3 regions of the Azospirillum sp. NS33 genome follow, and region 3 is predicted to be linked to each of the others. Evidence: riboswitches for the same ligand, from Rfam matches in the RefSeq annotation. Region 3 holds a riboswitch; each other region holds the start of a gene.
What was found. Region 3 has a riboswitch for cobalamin ahead of cobW (cobalamin biosynthesis protein CobW). Riboswitches for the same ligand answer to the same signal wherever they lie in the genome.
Positions count from the first base shown of each region.

Region 1 (6,518 bases), on a different contig from region 3:
TGAGCATGGAGCGCGCCCGCTCGTCGAGCATGTCGAGATCGAGGTTGTCGGCGCGCAGCAGGTTGGCGCGCTTCTCCATGGTCATGCGTTCGGCCCGCACCTCGGCGAGCACGCGCTCGGCGGTGGCGATCTCGCCGCGCAGGCTCTTCAGCGCGATCAGGCCGCGGTCGCCCTGGACCGCGTAGTAGACGAAGTAGCCAACGACACACGCGCCGATCGCCGGCCCGATGACCTGACGCAGGGCGTTCCTGGCCGCGCGGGCTACCGCGTCCGCAATGTTATCCACCATCGACATCGCGCGATGGAATCATGGCCGAATCGGGGCGTCAAACGGAAAGCCGGGCGGCCCTCACGAACCGGCGGGGGTGCGTTCCCGCGGCCACACCATGGCACGGCTGCGACACCGTCAGGCGGCGGGCGGCACCGGGCGGGGCTGGCCGTCGTCGGCGATGGCGACGTAGGTGAACACCCCCTCGGTCACCTTGACCGCCTCGCCGCTGCGGAAGCGGGTGACCCAGGTGTCGATGCGCACCCGCATCGAGGTCCGTCCGACCCGCTCCACGGTGGCGAAGCAACTGACCTCGTCGCCGACGTAGACCGGCTTGTGGAAGGTCATCGCCTCCACGCCGACCGTGGCCACCCGGCCCTGGGCGCGGCGGACCGCGACGACGCCGCCCGCCAGATCCATCTGGGCCAGCAGCCAGCCGCCGAAGATGTCGCCGTTGGGGTTGGTGTCGCCGGGCATGGCGATGGTGCGCAGGGCGGGGCCGCGGGTGAGGTCGGCGGGCGCCTGCTGGGCCGGATTCGTGTCGTCCATGGAACCTCCGCTGCGGGGTGGTCCGCCGTCGGAAAAAAGGCGGAACCAGATCTTGTGCGCCTGCTATAGTGCGGCCACAGCATGCGCTTGCGCACCCCAGACGAAATTCCTATGGTCGCCGGCATGAGTGATCTCTTCGCGAACACGGCCCGCAAGGCCGAGACCTACTCCGCCCAGGACATCGAGGTTCTGGAGGGGCTGGAGCCGGTGCGCCGGCGTCCCGGCATGTACATCGGCGGCACCGACGAGCGGGCGCTCCACCACCTCGTCGCCGAGGTTCTGGACAACGCGATGGACGAGGCGGTGGCCGGGCACGCCACCCGCATCGACCTGGAGCTGGCGGCGGACGGCACCGTCACGGTGCGCGACAACGGCCGCGGCATTCCCGTCGACGAGCACCCGAAATACCCGGGCAAATCGGCGCTGGAGGTGATCCTCACCACGCTCCACTCCGGCGGCAAGTTCTCCAACAAGGTGTACGAGACCTCGGGCGGCCTGCACGGCGTCGGCCTGTCCGTGGTCAACGCCCTGACCGACCGGCTGCGGGTCGAGGTGGCGCGCGACCGCCAGCTCTACGTCCAGGATTATTGCCGCGGCGTGCCCCAGGGCCCCCTGGCCTGCCAGGGGGCGGTCAACCGGCGCGGCACCACCATTCGCTTTCACGTCGACGCCGAGATCTTCGGGGAGGCCGCCCGTTTCGAGCCGCACCGCCTCTACCGGATGGCGCGCTCCAAGGCCTACCTGTTCCGCGGGGTCGAAATCCGCTGGAGCTGCGAGGCCTCCCTGCTGGCTCCCGACAGCACCACCCCGGCCCAGGAGACCCTGCATTTTCCCGGCGGCCTGCTGGACTACCTGCACGGCGCGCTGAAGGAGCGCAGGACGCTGACGCCGACCCCGTTCTCCGGACAGGTGGAGTTCCCCAACGGCCAGGGGCGGGGGGAATGGGCGGTGGCCTGGCCGGAGGACGAGGACGGCTTCTCGCACACCTACTGCAACACCGTCCCCACCCCCCAGGGCGGCACCCACGAGGCCGGCCTGCGCGCGGCGCTGGTGCGCGGGCTGAAGGGCTATGGCGAGCTGACCAGCAACAAGCGCGCCGGTCAGATCGCCGCCGAGGACGTGATGGGCGAGGCCTGCATCCTGCTGTCGGTGTTCATCCGCGAGCCGCAGTTCCAGGGCCAGACCAAGGACAAGCTGGCGACGCCGGAGGCGCAGCGCCTGGTCGAGGCGGCGGTCAAGGACCACTTCGACCACTGGCTGTCGGGCGACCCCTCGGCCTCCAACGCCCTGCTGGAGCGCCTGATCGAGAAGGCCGAGGACCGCGCCAAGCGCCGCCAGAGCAAGGAGATGGCCCGCAAGAGCGCGACCCGCCGGCTGCGGCTGCCGGGCAAGCTCGCGGACTGCTCGCGCAACTCCCCGGACGGCACGGAGATTTTCCTGGTCGAGGGCGATTCCGCCGGCGGCTCGGCCAAGCAGGCGCGCAACCGCGAGACCCAGGCGATCCTGCCCCTGCGCGGCAAGATCCTCAACGTGGCCAGCGCGACCACCGACAAGATGCGCGCGAACCAGGAGCTGAACGATCTGGTCCAGGCGCTCGGCTGCGGTCTCGGCAGGGACTTCTCGGTCGACAAGCTGCGCTACGAGCGGGTCATCATCATGACCGACGCCGACGTCGACGGCGCCCACATCGCCTCGCTGCTGATGACCTTCTTCTACCGCGAGATGGCCGGGCTGATCCAGCAGGGCCACCTCTACCTGGCGATGCCGCCGCTCTACCGCATCAGCGCCGGCACCAAGTCCCTCTACGCCCGCGACGACGCCCACAAGGAGGAGCTGATGGGGCGTGAGTTCAAGGGCCGCAAGACCGAGATCAGCCGGTTCAAGGGCCTCGGCGAGATGATGCCGGCCCAGCTGCGGGAAACCACCATGGACCCGACCCGGCGCACCCTGCTGCGGGTCGTCGTGCCCAACGCCGCCGACCCGCTGGAGGAGGACGAGGCCGCGATGACCCGCGGCCTCGTGGAGAGCCTGATGGGGCGGCGTCCGGAGCTGCGCTTCCGCTACATCCAGGAGCACGCCAGGTTCGTGCAGGCCGACGACATCGACGTGTAGGGACGCGCGGGGCGCGACCGCCGCCTCACCGCAGGTGGTCGAGCAACGGATCGTCCTCGGCCGGGCCCCGCCACCGGTCGAACCAGACGACGTCGCGCAACGGCGTGCGCTCCTGCCAGCCGGCGCTTTCCAGCTCCGGCCGGTCGTGGAAATGGGAGACGCGGCCGACGCAGAGATAGGCGATCGGCCGGATCGCCGGCGGGATGCCCAGGGCCTCGCGCAGGTCGTCGGGGCGCAGGATGCTGACCCAGCCCACCCCGATGTTCTCGGCCCGCGCCGCCAGCCAGAGGTTCTGCACCGCGCACACCGCGCTGTAGAGGTCCATCTCCGGCTGGTGGGTGCGGCCCAGGACCACGGCGCCCCGGCGGTCGCGGTCGCAGGTGACGCAGATCCCCACCGGCGCCTCGACGATGCCCTGCAGCTTCAGGGCGCGGTAGCGCCGCTGCCGCTCCCCCTCGAAGAGGTCGGCGGCCTCGCCGTTGGCGCGATCGAAGGCGTCCTTCACCCGGGCCCGCACCGCCGGGTCGCGCACCACGATGAAGTCCCAGGGCTGCATGAACCCGACCGACGGGGCGTGGTGGGCGGCGGCGAGGATGCGGGCCAGCGCGTCGTCGGGGATGGGATCGGGCTGGAACTGGCCGCGGACGTCGCGGCGGCGGTGGATGCATTTGTAGACGGCGTCGCGCTCGGCCGCTGAGAACGCGTCGTCCGGCACCTCGTCGTCGGACCGGGTGCCGGTGGTGGAGCGGGCGTCCATGGTGTCCCCTTCCTGGAGGCAAAAGGGGCCGCCGCCTGTCCGGGGCGGGGCCCTGATGCGTCCAGGCCGGTCTTCTGACTGAGGATCGTCCCGTCCGGACGCCTTCCCGGCCGCTGGCCAGTGGCGCGTGTCCGGACGGTCCCCATCACAGCGTTGGGCACGTGGCGGATTCCCACCGCCTTCCCGATTCTCCCGCAAGCCGCGGGCACCTGGCGCGGCGCCATGGTGGCACGGGACGCCCGGCGGCGCCAGAGGCCGCCGCGACCGCTCACGCGGTGCGCCGGTATTCCACGGCGTGGCCCCGCTTGTCGAAGTCGGCGCGCAGCCACCGGCCGTCCGCGGCGTACCAGATGGTTCCATCCAGGAAGTTGTCGACGGCGTAGGCGGTGGCGGCGATCCGGCGGCCGTCCAGGGTGACCGGGTCGCGGCCGCGGCGGCGCACCGACTGCGTCACCACCGTGCCCTTCACCGGGTCGATCACCCGCGGGCTGTCGAGCACGCCCGGGTTCCAGAAGCTGGCCGGCATCACGCCGGCCGCGACCGGCCGGCCGTTCAGCAGGACGCCGTCCGCGGTGTTGCGGGCCTCGACCCGATAGGCGTCGCCGTTCTCCTCGCCGCTGCTGCGGTAGCGCACCCAGCGCCCACCCACCCAGCGCTCCTCGGTCTCCTGGGAGAAGCGGTAGGCGGTGATGAACGCCACCTTCACCCGGATCCGGGTGGAGCCCAGCGCATCGAAGCCGTCGGCGGTGGGGACGAACCGCAGCGTGTGGTGGCCGGCCTCGTCGCCGTTGACGCGGATGGCGAAGCGGAGCGGTCCGGCGGGCGGCATCGTCCCGCCCTGGGCCCACCCCCGTCCGAGGCCGCCGGCCAGGATGGTGGCGCCGGTCGCCCCGGCGAGCAGCGCCCGACGGTCCAGCGTCAGCATGGCCCTCTCCCTCGTGGCGGTTGGATCGACCCTCAACAGCGGGGCCGCCGGTTCGTCCCATCATCACGCGTCGCGCGGGCTGGGCCTTGCCGTGCGGCCGGCCCGGCACCATGCTTGCGGCGACGGCCACGCCAACCGAGGGGGACACGCCATGCCGAACCGTTCCGTTTGCCGGCTACACGCCCTGGCGGTCCTGGCGCTGTCCACCGCCCCGCTGGTCGGCTGCAGCGGCGGGCGCGTGGTCGCCGACGCGCCGCTCGGCGCCTACACCCGCGGCGAGGTGCGCTACGCGGCGTCCGGCCGTGACCTGAGGGTCGTCATCCACGGCGCGCCCGCCGGCGCCGACCGGGAGCGGCTGGAGGCCGCGGTGATCGAGGCCATGGACGGGCACATCATGGGGATCGACACCCGTTTCACCACGACGCCGGGGGAGTCGGCACGCCCGGACTACAAGGTGGTGTTCGCGTTCGATCCCGCGCCGCCGGTGATGCCCTCCGCGCTGTGCCGGGAGGGGCCGGTGCCGACCCAGCCGCGCACCAGCGGCGACATGATGGTGGAGGCGGCGTTCTGCCGCGGCGGGGCCTTGACCTCGGCCACGGGATGGCTGGCGACGCCGGTCGCGGTCGACAGCGCCGCCTTCGACAGCCTGGTCGGCGATCTGACCTTCGCGCTGTTCCCGCCGGAGGAGCGCGACGACAACGATCGCTGCTTCCTCGGCGGCTGCTGAGGAAGCAGGCCGCGGCAGGCGGCGGACGTCAGCCGTGGAGCAGCCACAGCCGCAGCAGCGCCGTCACGGCGACCGGCTGCTCCATGGCCGAGAGATGGCCGCAGTGCTCCACCACCGCCAGCCGCGCCCCGGGGATCAGGGCGGCCATCTCGGTGTGCACCGCGACCCCCGACAGGGCATCCTCACGGCCGCACACCACCAGGGCCGGACAGCGCACGGCGGCCAGGGAGTCCCGGCTGTCGGGGCGGCCGATGATCGCCTCCTGCTGGCGCGCGTAGGCCTCGGCACCCAGACGGTCGGCCTGGGCGAGCACGGAGTCGACCAAGGCGCGGTCCCCGAGGTGGTCGGGGTGCAGCAACTTTGGCAGGCTGGCGGTGACCACCTGGCGCAGCCGGCCGCCGCGCGCCAGCCCGACCGCGGCGCGGCGGTTGGCGCTCTGCTCCGCGGAGTCGGCGTGGGGGTTGGTGTCGAGCAGGGCGACCCGGGCGACGCGGTCCGGCGCGCGCCGCAGGATCTCCATGGCCACGTAGCCGCCCAGGGAAAGCCCGGCCAGCGCGAACCGAGGCGGCGCGGCGGCCAGCACGGCGTCGGCCAGCGCGGCCATGGAGTCGGCGCCGCCGAGGTCGCCGACGCGGACGTCCGCCACATCGGCGAGGTGCCGGGTCTGGTGGTCCCACAGCGCCCCGTCCAGGGGCATTCCGGGCAACAGGATCAGGGGCGGGCGGTCCAAGGGGCGGGCTCCACGGGGCGGGTCAGCGGATCAGGGGAAGCAGGGACTTGAAGGCCGGGGTGTCGCCGCGGCCGGCCCACTCGAACACCACCATCTCGGTGGCCACGGCGGTCACGCCGGCGCCGCGCAAGCGGGCCACCGCCAGGTCGGCGTTGCGCGGGTCGCGCGATCCCGTGGCGTCGGCGACGACGAACACCGCGTAGCCGAGCGCGGCCAGCGAGAGCGCGGTCTGGAGCACGCAGACGTGGGCCTCGGCCCCGGCGATCACCACCTGGCGGCGACCCAGGGCCGCCAGGCGCTCGGGGAATCCGGGCTCGCGGCCGCACGCGAAATGGATCTTCCCGACCACGCAGCCATCGGGCAGCCGCTGCCGCAGCTCCGGCACGGTGCGGCCCAGCCCGGCCGGGTAGTGCTCGCTCACCAGAACCGGCACGTCGAGCGCGCGGGCGG
Region 1 is NZ_BAAKJB010000010.1:133,368-139,885, reverse strand. Features, by position in the region: gene AC6H2I_RS11485 (FtsB family cell division protein) at 1-295, opposite strand, end outside; gene AC6H2I_RS11480 (acyl-CoA thioesterase) at 407-817, opposite strand; gene parE (DNA topoisomerase IV subunit B) at 941-2,929, shown strand; gene bluB (5,6-dimethylbenzimidazole synthase) at 2,955-3,686, opposite strand; cobalamin riboswitch at 3,748-3,899, opposite strand; gene AC6H2I_RS11465 (DUF6134 family protein) at 3,955-4,611, opposite strand; gene AC6H2I_RS11460 (hypothetical protein) at 4,763-5,338, shown strand; gene AC6H2I_RS11455 (alpha/beta fold hydrolase) at 5,367-6,068, opposite strand; gene AC6H2I_RS11450 (hydrolase) at 6,091-6,518, opposite strand, start outside.
Region 1: linked by a shared signal. The riboswitch ahead of bluB (5,6-dimethylbenzimidazole synthase) and the one ahead of cobW (cobalamin biosynthesis protein CobW) in region 3 are both predicted to bind cobalamin.

Region 2 (6,518 bases), on a different contig from region 3:
GCCACCAGGTCGGTGTCCCAGCCCTGGGCCCGCAGGAAGGCGAGGTCGGCGATGGTCGCCTTGGTGCCGGGCAGGATCACCAGGTCGGCGTCGCCGGGCAGCGGCCGGCCCGGCGGCACCATGGTGAGCGACACCGCCGGCTCCAGCGCCAACGGATCGAAATCGTCGAAATTGGCGATGCGCGACAGCATCGGCACGGCGACCCGGATCGCGCCGCCCAGCCGCGCCCGCCAGGTGTCCAGGGCCACCGCGTCCTCGGCCGGAAGCACCGCGGCCTCGGCCAGCCAGGGCACGACCCCGAAGGAGCGCCAGCCGGTGCGCTGGGCGATGGTGGCGAGCCCGCCGTCGAACAGCCGGACATCGCCCCGGAACTTGTTGATGAGGAACCCGCGCACCATCGCCCGATCGTCGGCGTCGAGGAGCACGTGGGTGCCGACCAGGCTGGCGATGACGCCGCCGCGGTCGATGTCGCCGACCAGCACAACCGGCACCCCGGCGGCCCGGGCGAACCCCATGTTGGCGATGTCGCCGGCCCGCAGGTTGACCTCGGCCGGGCTGCCGGCCCCCTCCACCACCACCACGTCGGCCTCGGCGCGCAGGCGTCCGAAACTGTCGAGCACGGCGTCCAGCAGTTCACCTTTGCGCGCCTGGTAGTCGGCGGCGCGGGAGATGCCGGCCACGCGGCCCTGCACCACCACCTGGGCCCCGATGTCGGACTGCGGCTTGAGCAGCACCGGGTTCATGTGCACGCTGGGCGGCACGCCGCAGGCGCGGGCCTGCAGCGCCTGGGCCCGCCCGATCTCACCGCCGTCGGGGGTGACGGCGGCGTTGTTGGACATGTTCTGCGGCTTGAACGGCCGCACCGAGAGGCCGCGGCGCGCCAACGCCCGGCACAGCCCGGCGACCAGCAGGGACTTGCCTACGTCGGACCCGGTGCCTTGAAGCATCAGCGCGCGCGCGGCCATCAGAACTCGATCCCTTCCTGCGCCTTGACGCCGGCCTTGAAGGGGTGCTTCACCAAGGTCATCTCGGTGACCAGGTCGGCCGCCTCGATGAGCGCCGGCTTGGCGTTCCGCCCGGTGACCACCACGTGCAGCCCCGGCCGCCGGGCGGCCAGTGCCTCCAGCACCTCCTCCAGCGGCAGGTAGTCATAGCGCAGGACGATGTTGAGCTCGTCCAGCACGATCAGCCGGAACCGCTCGTCGGCCATCAGCTCCAGGGCCTTGTCCCAGGCGCGGCGTGCCGTGGCGACGTCGCGGGCGCGGTCCTGGGTGTCCCAGGTGAACCCTTCGCCCAGGGTGTGCATCTCGGCCAGGTCGCCGAAGCGCTGCAGCGCCAGCGCCTCGCCGGTTTCCCACGCCCCCTTGACGAACTGCACGATGCCGACGGGGAAGCCGCGCCCCAGCGCCCGCATGGCCAGCCCGAAGGCCGCGGTCGATTTGCCCTTGCCCGGCCCGGTGTGGACCATGAGAAGCCCCTTCTCGACGGTCTTCTCCGCCACCCTCTGGTCGTGCACCGCCTTGGCCTTCTTCATCTTTTCGGCGTGACGGCGGTTCGCCTCGTCGTCGGTCGTCGCGGTCATCGTCGTTCTCCCTCGGTTGTCGTGTCCTTGACGGTCATCGGCAGGCCGGCGACCAGAAACAGCACCCGCCCGGCGCGCGCCGCCACGCTCTGGTTGAGACGCCCGGCGGCGTCGCGGAACGCCCGGGCCAGGGCGTTGTCGGGAACGATGCCGAGCCCGACCTCGTTGGCGACGAACACCACCTCGCCGGCGACGCCGTCGAGCGTCGCCAGCAGGTCCGCCGTCGCCGCCCCGGGATCGCGCCCCGCCCCCAGCAGGTTGGCGACCCACAGGGTCAGGCAGTCGACCAGCACGCCCCGTCCCGGGCCGGCGTGGCGGGCGAGCGCACCGGCCAGATCCAGCGGCTCCTCCACCGTCGTCCAGCCGGGGACGCGCTGCTCCCGGTGCAGGCGGACCCGCGCCCGCATCTCGTCGTCCAGCGCCTCGGCCGTGGCGATGTAGATCCACGGCCCCGGGGCGGCGGTCACCAGCTCCTCGGCGTGGCGGCTCTTGCCGGACCGCGCCCCCCCGAGCACCAGGGTCACCGCGGCGCTCATGGCGCGATTCCCACGGTGCCGGCGTCGGTCCGGCTCCAGGGGATCGCCCAGTCGGGCCCGCGCAGCAGCCGCACGCCGAACACCCGCTCGGCGTCGCCGGTGTCGAGGACCGCGTGCGGCGGCCCGGCCGCGGCCACCGCACCCTCCTCCAGCAGGCACAGGCGGTCGCAGAAACGGATCGCCAGGGCGAGGTCGTGCAGCACCACCACCACCGCCATGCCGTCCCGGGCCAGGGCGCGCAGCAGCTCCATCACGTGCAGCATGTGGTAGGGGTCGAGGCCCGCCACCGGCTCGTCGGCCAGCAGCACCTCGGGCCGGCCGGCCAGCACGCGGGCCAGCATGACCCGCGCCCGCTCGCCGCCCGACAGGGCGGTGACCGGCCGCCCGGCGAAGGCGGCGGCGCCGCAGCGCCGCAGCGCCTGGTCCACCGCCTCCCGGTCCTCCGCCGTCTCCCCGCCCAGCCCGGCGCGGCGCGGCGCCCGCCCCAGCATCACCACCCGCTCCACCGCCAGCGGCCAATGGGTCATGGGGTTCTGCTCCAGATAGCCGATGCGGCGGCCGCGCTCCTCCGGCGCCAGGGCGGCGACCGACCGGCCGTCCAGGCGGACGGCGCCGGCCACGGTGTCGACCAGCCCGGCCAGCGCCCCCAGCAGGGTCGTCTTGCCGCTGCCGTTGGGGCCGATCAGGCCGACCACCTCGCCGGCCGCGGCGGCGACCGTCGCCCCGCGCAGCACCTCGCGGCCGCCCAGGACGACGCGCACGCCGTCGGCCTCGATGCGCGCCATGGGGGCCCTCCGCGTTGCCACTAGAACGTCGCCTTCACGCCGGCGTAGACGGCACGCCCCGGCGAGCTGTAGCGCGCCACCTCCTGATAGTCGGCATCGAACAGGTTGTCGACCCGGCCGAAGATCGTGACGGCCTCCGTCACGGCGTAGCGGGCCTGAAGGTCGACCACGGTGAAGGCGTCGTTGCGGATGTTGGTGTAGGTGCTGTCGAGCTGCTCGCCCACGAAGCGGAGCGTGGCCGACAGGCCGGCCGCGTCGGTCACCCGCCAGTCCGCGCCGAGGCTCGCCTGATGGCGCGGGCGGCGCGGCAGGTCGCGGTTGGTCGCCAGGTTCTCGGACCGCAGGAACGTGTAGCTGGCGTTGAGCCGCAGGGCGTCGGTCGCGGCCAGCGACGCCGCCGCCTCCACGCCCCAGGTGCGGGCGTCCTCGATGTTCTGGTAGGTGTCGTCGAAGCCGATGAGGTCGCTGAAGCGGTTCCAGAAGGCGGTCGCCGACACCGTGCCGCGCCCGCCGAGCACCGCCTGCTCGACCCCGGCGTCGGCGCCGACGCTGCTTTCCGGCGACAGCGACGCGTTGCCGTAGGTGGGCTCGAAGAGCTGGTAGAGGGTCGGCGCCTTGCCCGCGGTGCCGATGCTGGTGCGCAGCGTCGTTCCGGTGCCGGCAAGGGTGTAGGCGGCGGCCGTGCGCACGGTGGTCTTGGCGCCGAACTCCTCGTTGCGGTCGTGCCGCACCCCCACCGTCAGGGCCAGGGCGTCCCACAGCTCGAACAGGTACTGGCCGTAGACGGCGTCGGTGGCGATGGTGTCGTCGACGCCGACGATTCGCAGCCCGGCGCTTTCGCTGACGATGCGCGCACTCTCCTCCTCGTGGAGGGCGCCGACGGTCATCACGTCGCCGCCGTCGAAGCGGTAGTTGCCACGGTACTCCACGGTCCAGCGCCGGCCGCTGTAGTCGCTGTGGGGCGTGTAGCCGCTGGGCTCGTCGAAGGTGCGGTCGGTGGCGCTGCCCGACACGGTGACGACGTTCTCCAGCCGGCCGTCCAGCAGGAACACCGTGTTGTCGACCTTGCCGTAGCGCAGGGTCTTGTCCTTCACGTTGGGCCGGTCGGCGCTGACGTCGTCATAGTCGCCGCGCAGGTCGAACACGCCGGCAGCGGCCTCGACCGACCAGATGTCCGTGAGATCGGCCCGGAAGCGCCCGGTGACCGCCCGGTCGCGGGCGCCGTCCGCCTCGTCGCCGGCGGGGTAGCTGGAGAAGCCGTCGGTGCCCAGGGTGGTGGCGTTCACGGCGAAGCCGAACCGCTCACCGCCACCCTGCGCGCCGGCCGACAGGCGCCACGTGTTGTAGCTGCCCAGCTCGGCCAGCCCACTGACCGAAAGCGGCCCGCGGCCGTCGGTGGTGACGACGCTGATGACGCCGCCCATGGCGTCGTTGCCGTAGAGCGCGCTCTGCGGGCCGCGCAGCACCTCGACCCGCTCGATGCCGGTCACGGCGATGGCGTCGAAGTCGAACTCGCCGTTGGCGTTGGCCGGATCGTTCACCAGCACGCCGTCGATCAGCACCTGGGTCTGCGCCGATTCGGCGCCGCGCAGCCGCACGGTGGCGGTGCTGCCGATGCCGCCGTTGCGCGACAGGCTGACCCCCGGGACGCCCTGCAGGGCGTCGAACAGCTCCGGCTTGCCACCGGCGTCGAAGGCGCTGCCGGGAATGACGGTGACGGAACTGCCCACCTTGTCCGGATCGGTGGCCAGACGGGTGGCGCTGACCACCAGGGTGGGAACGACGACGGTGGCGGCGGACGGCGCCGCCTGCTGGGCGGCGGCCGGCGCCGTGGCGAGCAGCGCGAGGGCGCTCACCCCGGCGAAGCGGAGCGGCCGGCAGGCGGAGGAAGCGGCACGATGCGTCATGAAACAGGAATCCTGGCACGGTTTGGCAGGGCCGGGACAGGGCCGACGGCCACCCTCCCGGGTGGCGCCACCGCACAACGGTCCGCTCGGCGCGGAGATTCCCGTCCCATCGGAACCTCCCGTCCGACGGTCGCGTGACGCTCTTCGACGGCAGGTCTCCTGGCTTGCGCGTCGTCGCTCCCCGCCGCCTTCCCAGTTTCCCAGTGGCGTCGTGGCGGGGCGCTCTGCGCTTACAGTTGCGGGCACAGCCGCGGAGTCGCCCCGTCGAGGGGCTCACCGCGTTCCCTTTTCATCCGCTCTCGCGGAAACCGTCGGACCGAGCTTTAGCGCACGAAGGCCGGTCTTGCCAAGGGTGGTCCTGCCGCAGCACCGATGGAGGGCGGGGGCGGTCCGTGCTAAGCCGGTTTCACCGGATCGGGCCACGGGCCCGGCCCGGTGACACCTGCGGACTCCATGGTTTTGCAGGTTTGCCGAACCCGCCCCTGGGCGGGGCAAGTGCGGGCAACCTGTTTGGGGCTGCCCCTGCGGCAACCAGGATCGCGGCAACCGGGGAAGGCGAGCGATGGCGTACGACGTGTGGTCCGGGCTGCTGGGCGGCCTCGCCCTCTTCGTCCTCGGGTTGGACCTGATGACGCGGGCCCTCAAGACGGTCGCCGGCGACAGCCTGCGCGACCTGCTGGGGCGCCTGACGGCGAACCGCTTCGCCGCGCTGCTCACCGGCGCGGGGGTGACGGCGGTGCTCAACTCGTCCTCCGTCACCACAGTGCTGCTGGTGGGGTTCATCTCCGCCGGGTTCATGACGACGGCGCAGGCGGTCGGCGTCGTCCTCGGCGCCAACATCGGCTCGACCATGACGGCCCAGATCATCGCCTTCGACATCGGCGCGCTGTCCCTGCCGGTGGTTGCGGCCGGCGTTCTGGTGGCGCTGGCCGGGCGGCGGCGGCGCACCCGCGATCTCGGGTTGTGCGCCCTGGGCGTCGGGCTGGTGTTCTACGGCATGGCGGTGATGGGCGATGCCATGCGGCCGCTGCGCGGCGACCCGGCGTTCGTCGAGCTGCTCGGCACCCTGCGCTCGGTGCCGCTGGCCGTCCTCGCCGGGGCGCTGTTCACGGCCGTGGTCCAGTCGTCGGCGGCCGCCATCGCCATCGCCATGACCATGGCGGCCAACGGGCTGCTGGGGCTGGACGCCGCCATCGCCGTCTCGCTGGGTGCCAACATCGGCACCTGCGTCACAGCCGGCCTCGCCACCCTGGGCAAGCCGCCCGACGCGGTCCGCCTGTTCCTCGTCCACCTCGGCTTCAACGTCGCGGGGGCCCTGCTGTGGACCCCGTTCATCGCCGAACTGGCCGCCGCGGCCCGGGCCCTGACGGCCGCCCTGTCCGGACCGGCCGACGTGACGCGGCAGATCGCCAACGCGCACACCCTGTTCAACGTGCTGAACGCGCTGCTCTTCCTCGGCGTCACCCCGCAGATCGCACGGCTGCTGCGGTGGCTGGTGCCGGACCGCCCCCAGGCGCCCGCCCTGGCGCCGCGTCACCTGGACGCCGCCCTGATCGCCATGCCGGCGCTGGCGGTCGAGGCGGCGCGGCTCGAGGCCGCTCATCTCGGCCAGGAGATCGCCGCCCTGCTCGGCGGCGCGCTGGTGGACCTGGAGCACCGCCTGCGCGGCGCCGGCGACGACGAGGCGCCGATCCTCGCCGGCGCGCCG
Region 2 is NZ_BAAKJB010000002.1:175,726-182,243, reverse strand. Features, by position in the region: gene AC6H2I_RS03450 (cobyric acid synthase) at 1-965, opposite strand, end outside; gene cobO (cob(I)yrinic acid a,c-diamide adenosyltransferase) at 965-1,582, opposite strand; gene cobU (bifunctional adenosylcobinamide kinase/adenosylcobinamide-phosphate guanylyltransferase) at 1,579-2,118, opposite strand; gene AC6H2I_RS03435 (ABC transporter ATP-binding protein) at 2,115-2,903, opposite strand; gene AC6H2I_RS03430 (TonB-dependent receptor plug domain-containing protein) at 2,924-4,810, opposite strand; cobalamin riboswitch at 4,943-5,138, opposite strand; gene AC6H2I_RS03425 (Na/Pi cotransporter family protein) at 5,373-6,518, shown strand, end outside.
Region 2: linked by a shared signal. The riboswitch ahead of AC6H2I_RS03430 (TonB-dependent receptor plug domain-containing protein) and the one ahead of cobW (cobalamin biosynthesis protein CobW) in region 3 are both predicted to bind cobalamin.

Region 3 (6,518 bases):
CCTGAAGTTGCCAAAGCCTCTTCAATGGTTCACCGGAAACATCGGCTTCCATCATGTCCACCACCTCAGTCCCCGCGTGCCCAACTACCGCCTGGAGGAGTGCCACAACAAGAGTCCCTTGCTCCGCACCGCGCCGACATTGACGCTGCTCAGCGGGCTCAAGGCAACGACCTGCGCATTGTGGGACGAAGACGAGAAAAAGATGGTCGGCTTTCCTGCATGCCGCCGGCAGTCGAAGCAAGCCGGGGCGGCTTAATGAAAACAGAACAGGGATGAACCTTATGCGCTCCTGGCTGGCGGCTCACCGAACGCAAGGGTTCGAACGTGCGGTGTGATACGACGTTTCTCGTCCTGTTTCGACGGCTCAGCCGAACAGGGAGCGATGGAGCGCGACGGCGTCCGCGCCGCCCGGAAAAGGAAGCCGGCCGGTGGGGATGGCCCGTTGACAGTCCCGAGGACCGGACGATCGATAGCCGGGCGTCCGGATTTGTTTTCCAACTGCCCAGCGCGGGCCGGTGCGGGTACGCTGGTGTCGGAGCGTCCGCGCCAATCGGGTGCGGGCGCGGGTGTTGGCGCGCGGCCGGCGGCCGGCGGAAAGGGATGTGGACGGGATGGGGCCGACGTTGCCGATGCGTCCGATCGACGCCGTCCTCCTCGACATGGACGGGACGATCCTGAATTCGATCGCCTCGGCCGAGCGCATCTGGCGGGCCTGGGCGGAGCGGCATGGCGTCGACGGCGAGGCCCTGCTGCCGACGATCCACGGCGTCCAGGCGGTCGAAACGATCCGAAGGCTGGGGCTGCCCGGCGTCGATCCGGACTCCGAGGCCGCCGCGATCACGAAGGCGGAGATCGACGACGCCGACGGGGTCGAGGCGATCGCCGGGGCGGCCGCGTTCCTCCACGCCCTGCCGCCGGGGCGGTGGGGGATCGTCACCTCGGCGCCCCGGGAGCTCGCCGTGCGCCGGATCGCGGCGGCCGGTCTGCCCGCCCCGCCGCTCCTGGTCACGGCCGAGGACGTGGCGCGCGGGAAGCCGTTTCCCGACGGCTTCCAGCGCGCCGCCGAACGGCTCGGCACGACCGCGGACCGATGCCTCGTGCTGGAGGATTCGGCGGCCGGGATCGCCGCCGCCGAACGCGCCGGGGCGATGGTGCTGGTGGTCACCGCGACCCACCATCGGCCGATCGCGCTCACCCATCCCGCGATCGTGGACTATCGCGACCTCGTCCTCGAGCGGTCGCCGGACGGCGCCACGTCGATCCGCCACGGGCGGGAAGGCGTCGGTCCGTCGCCCCCGCTGGGCTGCGTGCTGCGCGCGGCCGCTCCGCCCGGGCCGGGGCGGTCCTGAGCAGGGTTCCCGAGCTCCGCCCCCCCATGGGCGGGCTCGGACACCACGCAAAACCATCGGGTCCGCAGGTTGCGCCGGGCCGGACGCCGCCCGACGGCTTGGTGATCGGGGCGGGCACGGCCACGCCGTTGGCCCGGGCGAATTGGCCGTGCTTGGCCGGAGCAGCGCGATCGCGTCGCTCAGCGGATCCATTCCGGGCGATCCATGCTCAGGTCGGGGGCGCCGCCCGCCGCGGCATCCGGCCGGTCCGCCGCCGTCCCCGTCCGACCCGGCGCCGGCGTCGGGCGCGGCCGCCTCCGCGCTGCCGGACACTCTCCCCGGTGGCGCCGGCCGGATCGAGGACAAACCGTCCGCGGTGCCGCGCGTCCGTGGCGTGCTTGCAATTCGCGGCGGGGGCTGCATAGTGGGCGCCGATGGTGCCTCCGGGCCGGGTGGTCCGGGGGAACAGGGAACGCGGTGAGGTCGTCCGACCGAGGCCGCGGCTGCCCCCGCAACTGTGTGCGGCGAGCCCCTCTCTCTCCACAACGCCACTGGCCCGCTCGGGCCGGGAAGGCCGGAGGGCGGGCGACGACCCGCGAGCCAGGAAACCTGCCATCGCCAATCCATCCATCCCGCCGGGTGTGGCGGAGAGCAGGAGCCCGTCCATGTCGAACGCCGCCTTTCCGCCGGCCGTCGCCCCGCCGGCCATTCGATCCAAGGTCCCCGCCACCATCGTCACCGGCTTCCTCGGCGCCGGCAAGACGACCCTGATCCGCAGCCTGCTGGAGCAGGCCGGCGGCCGCCGCCTGGCGCTGATCGTCAACGAGTTCGGCGACGTCGGGGTCGACGGCGAGATCCTGCGCGCCTGCGGCATCGAAGGCTGCCGCGACGACGACGTGATCGAGCTGGCCAACGGCTGCCTGTGCTGCACCGTGGCCGACGACTTCGTGCCGGCCATCGAGGCCCTGCTGGGCCGCGCCGACCCGCCCGAGCACATCATCATCGAGACCTCCGGCCTCGCCCTGCCCAAGCCCCTGGTCAAGGCCTTCCAGTGGCCGGCGATCCGCACCCGGGTCACCGTCGACGGGGTGGTCACGGTGGTCGACGCCGCCGCCGCGGCGCAGGGGCGGTTCGCCCCCGACCCCGCCGCGCTCGCCGCCCAGCGCGCGGCCACCGGCACCGTCGACCACGAGACCCCGATCGAGGAGGTGTTCGAGGACCAGCTCCTGTGCGCCGACCTCATCGTCGTCACCAAGACCGACCTGGTGGACGCCGACGCCCTGGGCCGGGTGGAGGCGCTGATCCGCGCCGCGCTGCCCCGCCCGGCCAAGCTGGTCCACGCCGGCGGCGGGCGGGCCGACCCGCGGGTGCTGCTGGGCCTCGGCGCGGCGGCCGAGGACGATCTGGACGGCCGCCCCAGCCACCACGACGCCGAGGACGGCCACGACCACGACGACTTCACCAGCTTCGTCGTCGCCCTGGCGCCCCAGCCGGACGCGGAGGCCCTGGCCTTGCGCCTGCGCGGCGTCGCCGCCGCCCACGGGGTGCTGCGCCTCAAGGGGTTCGTGGAGGTCCCGGGCAAGCCCATGCGGCTGCTGGTGCAGGGCGTCGGTGCCCGCCTGGAGGTGCGGTTCGACCGCCTGTGGCGGGCCGGCGAGCCGCGCGACGGCCGGCTGGTGGTGATCGCCGAGACCGGCATCGACCGGGCGGCGGTGGAGGCGGCACTCGCCGGCTGACCGATGCACCTGCTCGCCGCACGCCAGGACGACCTGGACGCCGGGCCGCAGGCGGTGGACCTCGCCCACAGCCCGGCGGACCTGGTCGTCCTCTCCTTCTCCGACAGCGATCTCGGCGCCCTGGCCGCGGCGTGGGCGGCCGGCCGCGACCGCCTGCCCACCCTGCGCCTCGCCAACCTCGGCGCCCTCGGCCACCCCCTGTCCGTCGACCTCTACGTCGAGCGGGTGGTCCGCCACGCCCGCCTGGTGGTGCTGCGCCTGATGGGCGGTGCGGGGTACTGGCGCTACGGGCTGGAGACGGTGGCGGCGGCGTGCCGCGAGGCGGGCCTGCCCCTCGCGGTGCTGCCCGGCGACGCCCGCGCGGATCCGGGGCTGGAGGGCTACGGCACCCTGCCCGGCCCCGAGGCCCGGCGCCTGCACCGCTACTTCTCCGAGGGCGGGCCGGCCAACATGGCGAACCTGCTGGCCTGCGCCGCCACCCTGGCCGGCCGGCCGCTGCCCTTCGCCCAGCCGGCGCCGGTGCCGCGCTTCGGCGTCCACGACGGCTGGCGCCCCGCCGCCCCCGCCTCCGCCCCCGTCCCCAAAGCCGAAGCCGAAGCCGGCGTCCCCGGCGCCGATGCGCCGGCGGCGGCGCTGGTGTTCTACCGCGCCTACCTTCAGGCCGGCGACCTCGCCCCGGTCCACGCCCTGGCCGATGCGATGGCCCAGCGCGGCCTGGCCCCCCGCCTCTACCACGTCTCCTCCCTGAAGGAGCCGGACGCCGCCGCCTGGATGGCCCGCACCCTGCGGGCGCTGCGGCCGGCGGTGGTGGTCAACGCCACCGGCTTCTCGGCCCGCCCGGGGGACGGCGGGGCCTCGCCCCTCGACGCCGCCGGAGTCCCGGTGCTGCAAGTGGTGCTGTCGACCGGGCGGGAGGAGGCGTGGCGCGATTCCGTCCGCGGGCTCGGCCCCGCCGACCTCGCCATGAACGTGGTGCTGCCGGAGATGGACGGGCGCATCCTCGCCGGGGCGGTCGCCTTCAAGGCCCCGCTGGACGTCGATCCGGCCCTCGAATACGCCGAGATCGCCAGCCGGCCGATCGCCGACCGCGTCGCCGCCGCCGCCGACCGCGCGGCCGCCTGGGTGCGGCTGGCGCGCACACCGCGCGCCGACCGCCGCCTCGCCCTGGTTCTCTCCGACTATCCCGGCGGCGGCGGCGTCGGCCGCGCGGTGGGGCTCGACACCCCGGCCAGCGTGCTGGGCATCCTGGAAACCCTGGCCGGGGCGGGCTACACCGTCACCTCCCCGCCGGCCGATGGCGCCACGCTGATGGGCTGCCTGACCGGGGGACCGGCGACGGCGGCGCTGAGCCTTGCCGACTACCGCCGCCTCGCCCCCCGCGACGCGCGGGCGCGCATCGCCGCCGTCTGGGGGGACGAGGCGGCCGACCCGCTGGCCGCCGGCGGCGCCTTCCGCTTCCGCACCGTCCCCTGCGGCCACGTCGCGGTGGCGGTGCAGCCCAGCCGCGGCCACGGCCCCCTCACCACCGCCCAGCACCACGACCCGGCCACCCCGCCCAGCCATTCCTACCTCGCCTTCTATCTCTGGCTGCGGCACGCCCTGGGCGTCCACGCCGTCGTCCAGGTCGGCGCCCACGGCACCCTGGAGTGGCTGCCGGGCAAGGCGGTGGCGCTGTCGGCGGGGTGCTGGCCGGAGATCGTCGGCGGGCCCCTGCCCTGCCTCTATCCGTTCATCGTCAACAACCCGGGCGAGGGGGTGCAGGCGCGCCGCCGCCTCGGCGCGGTGCTGGTCGGCCATCTCACCCCGCCGCCGGCCCAGGCCGGGCTGCACGGGCCGCTGGAGGAGCTGGAGCAGGCGATCGACGAGTACGCTCTGGCCGACGGGCTCGACCCGCGCCGGATGGGCGTGCTGCGCGACACCATCCTCGACCTCGCCTGGCGCTCCGGGGTGGCGGCGGACTGCGCCCTGCGGCCCGACGACGACGACGACACCGTGCTGACCCGCCTCGACGCCCATCTCTGCGACATCAAGGAGATGCAGATCCGCGACGGGCTCCACGTCTTCGGCGCGGCCCCCGCGGCCGAGGCGCGGGCCCGGCTGCTGGCGGCGGTCGCCCGCTTTCCGCGGCGCCGCGGCGCGGGCGCCGACGCCGCCCTGCCGCGGGCCCTGGCCGAGGATCTCGGGCTGCCCACCGGCACCCTGTTCACCGCCGACCCCGGCGCGCGCTGGGACGGCCCGGCCCTGCCCGACGCCCGCTGCCGCACCGTCGGCGACGTGCGCGCCGCCCTCGACGCCCTGGCGGTGGAGCTGGTGGCGGGCACCCGCCCGTGCCCGCCGGCGTGGGCCGCCACCGCCGCCGTCCTCGCCGCCGTGGCGGCGGAGCTGGGCCCGGCGGTCGACGGCTGCGCGGCGGCGGAGACGGCGGCCCTGCTGGCCGGGCTGGACGGCCGCTTCGTCGCCCCCGGCCCCGGCGGCTCCCCGGCGCGCGGGCGCGCCGACGCCCTGCCGACGGGGCGCAACCTGTTCGCCCTGGATCCCCGCGCCGTGCCGACGCCGGCCGCGTGGACGCTGGGCTGGCGTGCGGCCGACGCCCTGCTGGCCCGCCACCTGCAGGACCACGGCGAGTGGCCGCGCCGTCTGGTGGTCGACGCCTGGGGCACGCCGGCCATGCGCACCGGCGGCGACGAACTGGCCCAGGCCCTGGCGCTGCTGGGCGTGCGCCCGGTGTGGGAGGGCGGCTCGGGCCGCGTCACCGGGATCGAGATCATGCCGGCCGCGGTGCTGGGGCGCCCGCGGGTCGACGTCACCCTGCGCATCTCCGGCCTGTTCCGCGACGTCTTTCCCCAGCAGATCGCGCTGTTCGACCAGGCCGCCCGCGCCGTCGCCGCGCTCGACGAGGGGGACGACGTCAACCCGCTGGCCGCCGCGGTGCGGCAGGAAACGGCCGAGCTGGCGGCCGGTGGCCAGGACGCCGCGGCGGCGCGGCGCGACGCCGGCGCCCGCGTCTTCGGCGCGGCGCCGGGTGGCTACGGCACCGCGCTGTCCGACATGGTGGCGCGCGGCGACTGGCGCGACCGGGCGTCGTTCGGCACCGCCTACCTGGACGGCGGCTGCCACGCCTACGGTGCCGGGCTGGACGGGGTGGCCCTGCCGGCCCGGTTCCGGCGCCGCGTCGGCTCCGCCGACGCGCTGGTCCACCACCAGGACCAGCGCGAGTCCGACGTGCTGTCCCAGGACGACTACTACCAGTTCGAGGGCGGCTTCTCGGCCGCCGCGTCGCTGGACGACGCCGACCCCGCCCTCTACCACCTCGACAGCGCCGAGCCGGAGCGGGTCACCGTCCGCACCCTGGGCGAGGAGATCGCCCGCACCCTGCGCGGCCGGGCCGTCAACCCGCGCTGGATCGCCGGCATGATGCGCCATGGCCACCGGGGCGCCGCGGAAATGGCGGTGA
Region 3 is NZ_BAAKJB010000039.1:789-7,306, forward strand. Features, by position in the region: gene AC6H2I_RS25550 (fatty acid desaturase) at 1-256, shown strand, start outside; gene AC6H2I_RS25555 (HAD-IA family hydrolase) at 612-1,349, shown strand; cobalamin riboswitch at 1,747-1,959, shown strand; gene cobW (cobalamin biosynthesis protein CobW) at 1,994-3,064, shown strand; gene cobN (cobaltochelatase subunit CobN) at 3,068-6,518, shown strand, end outside.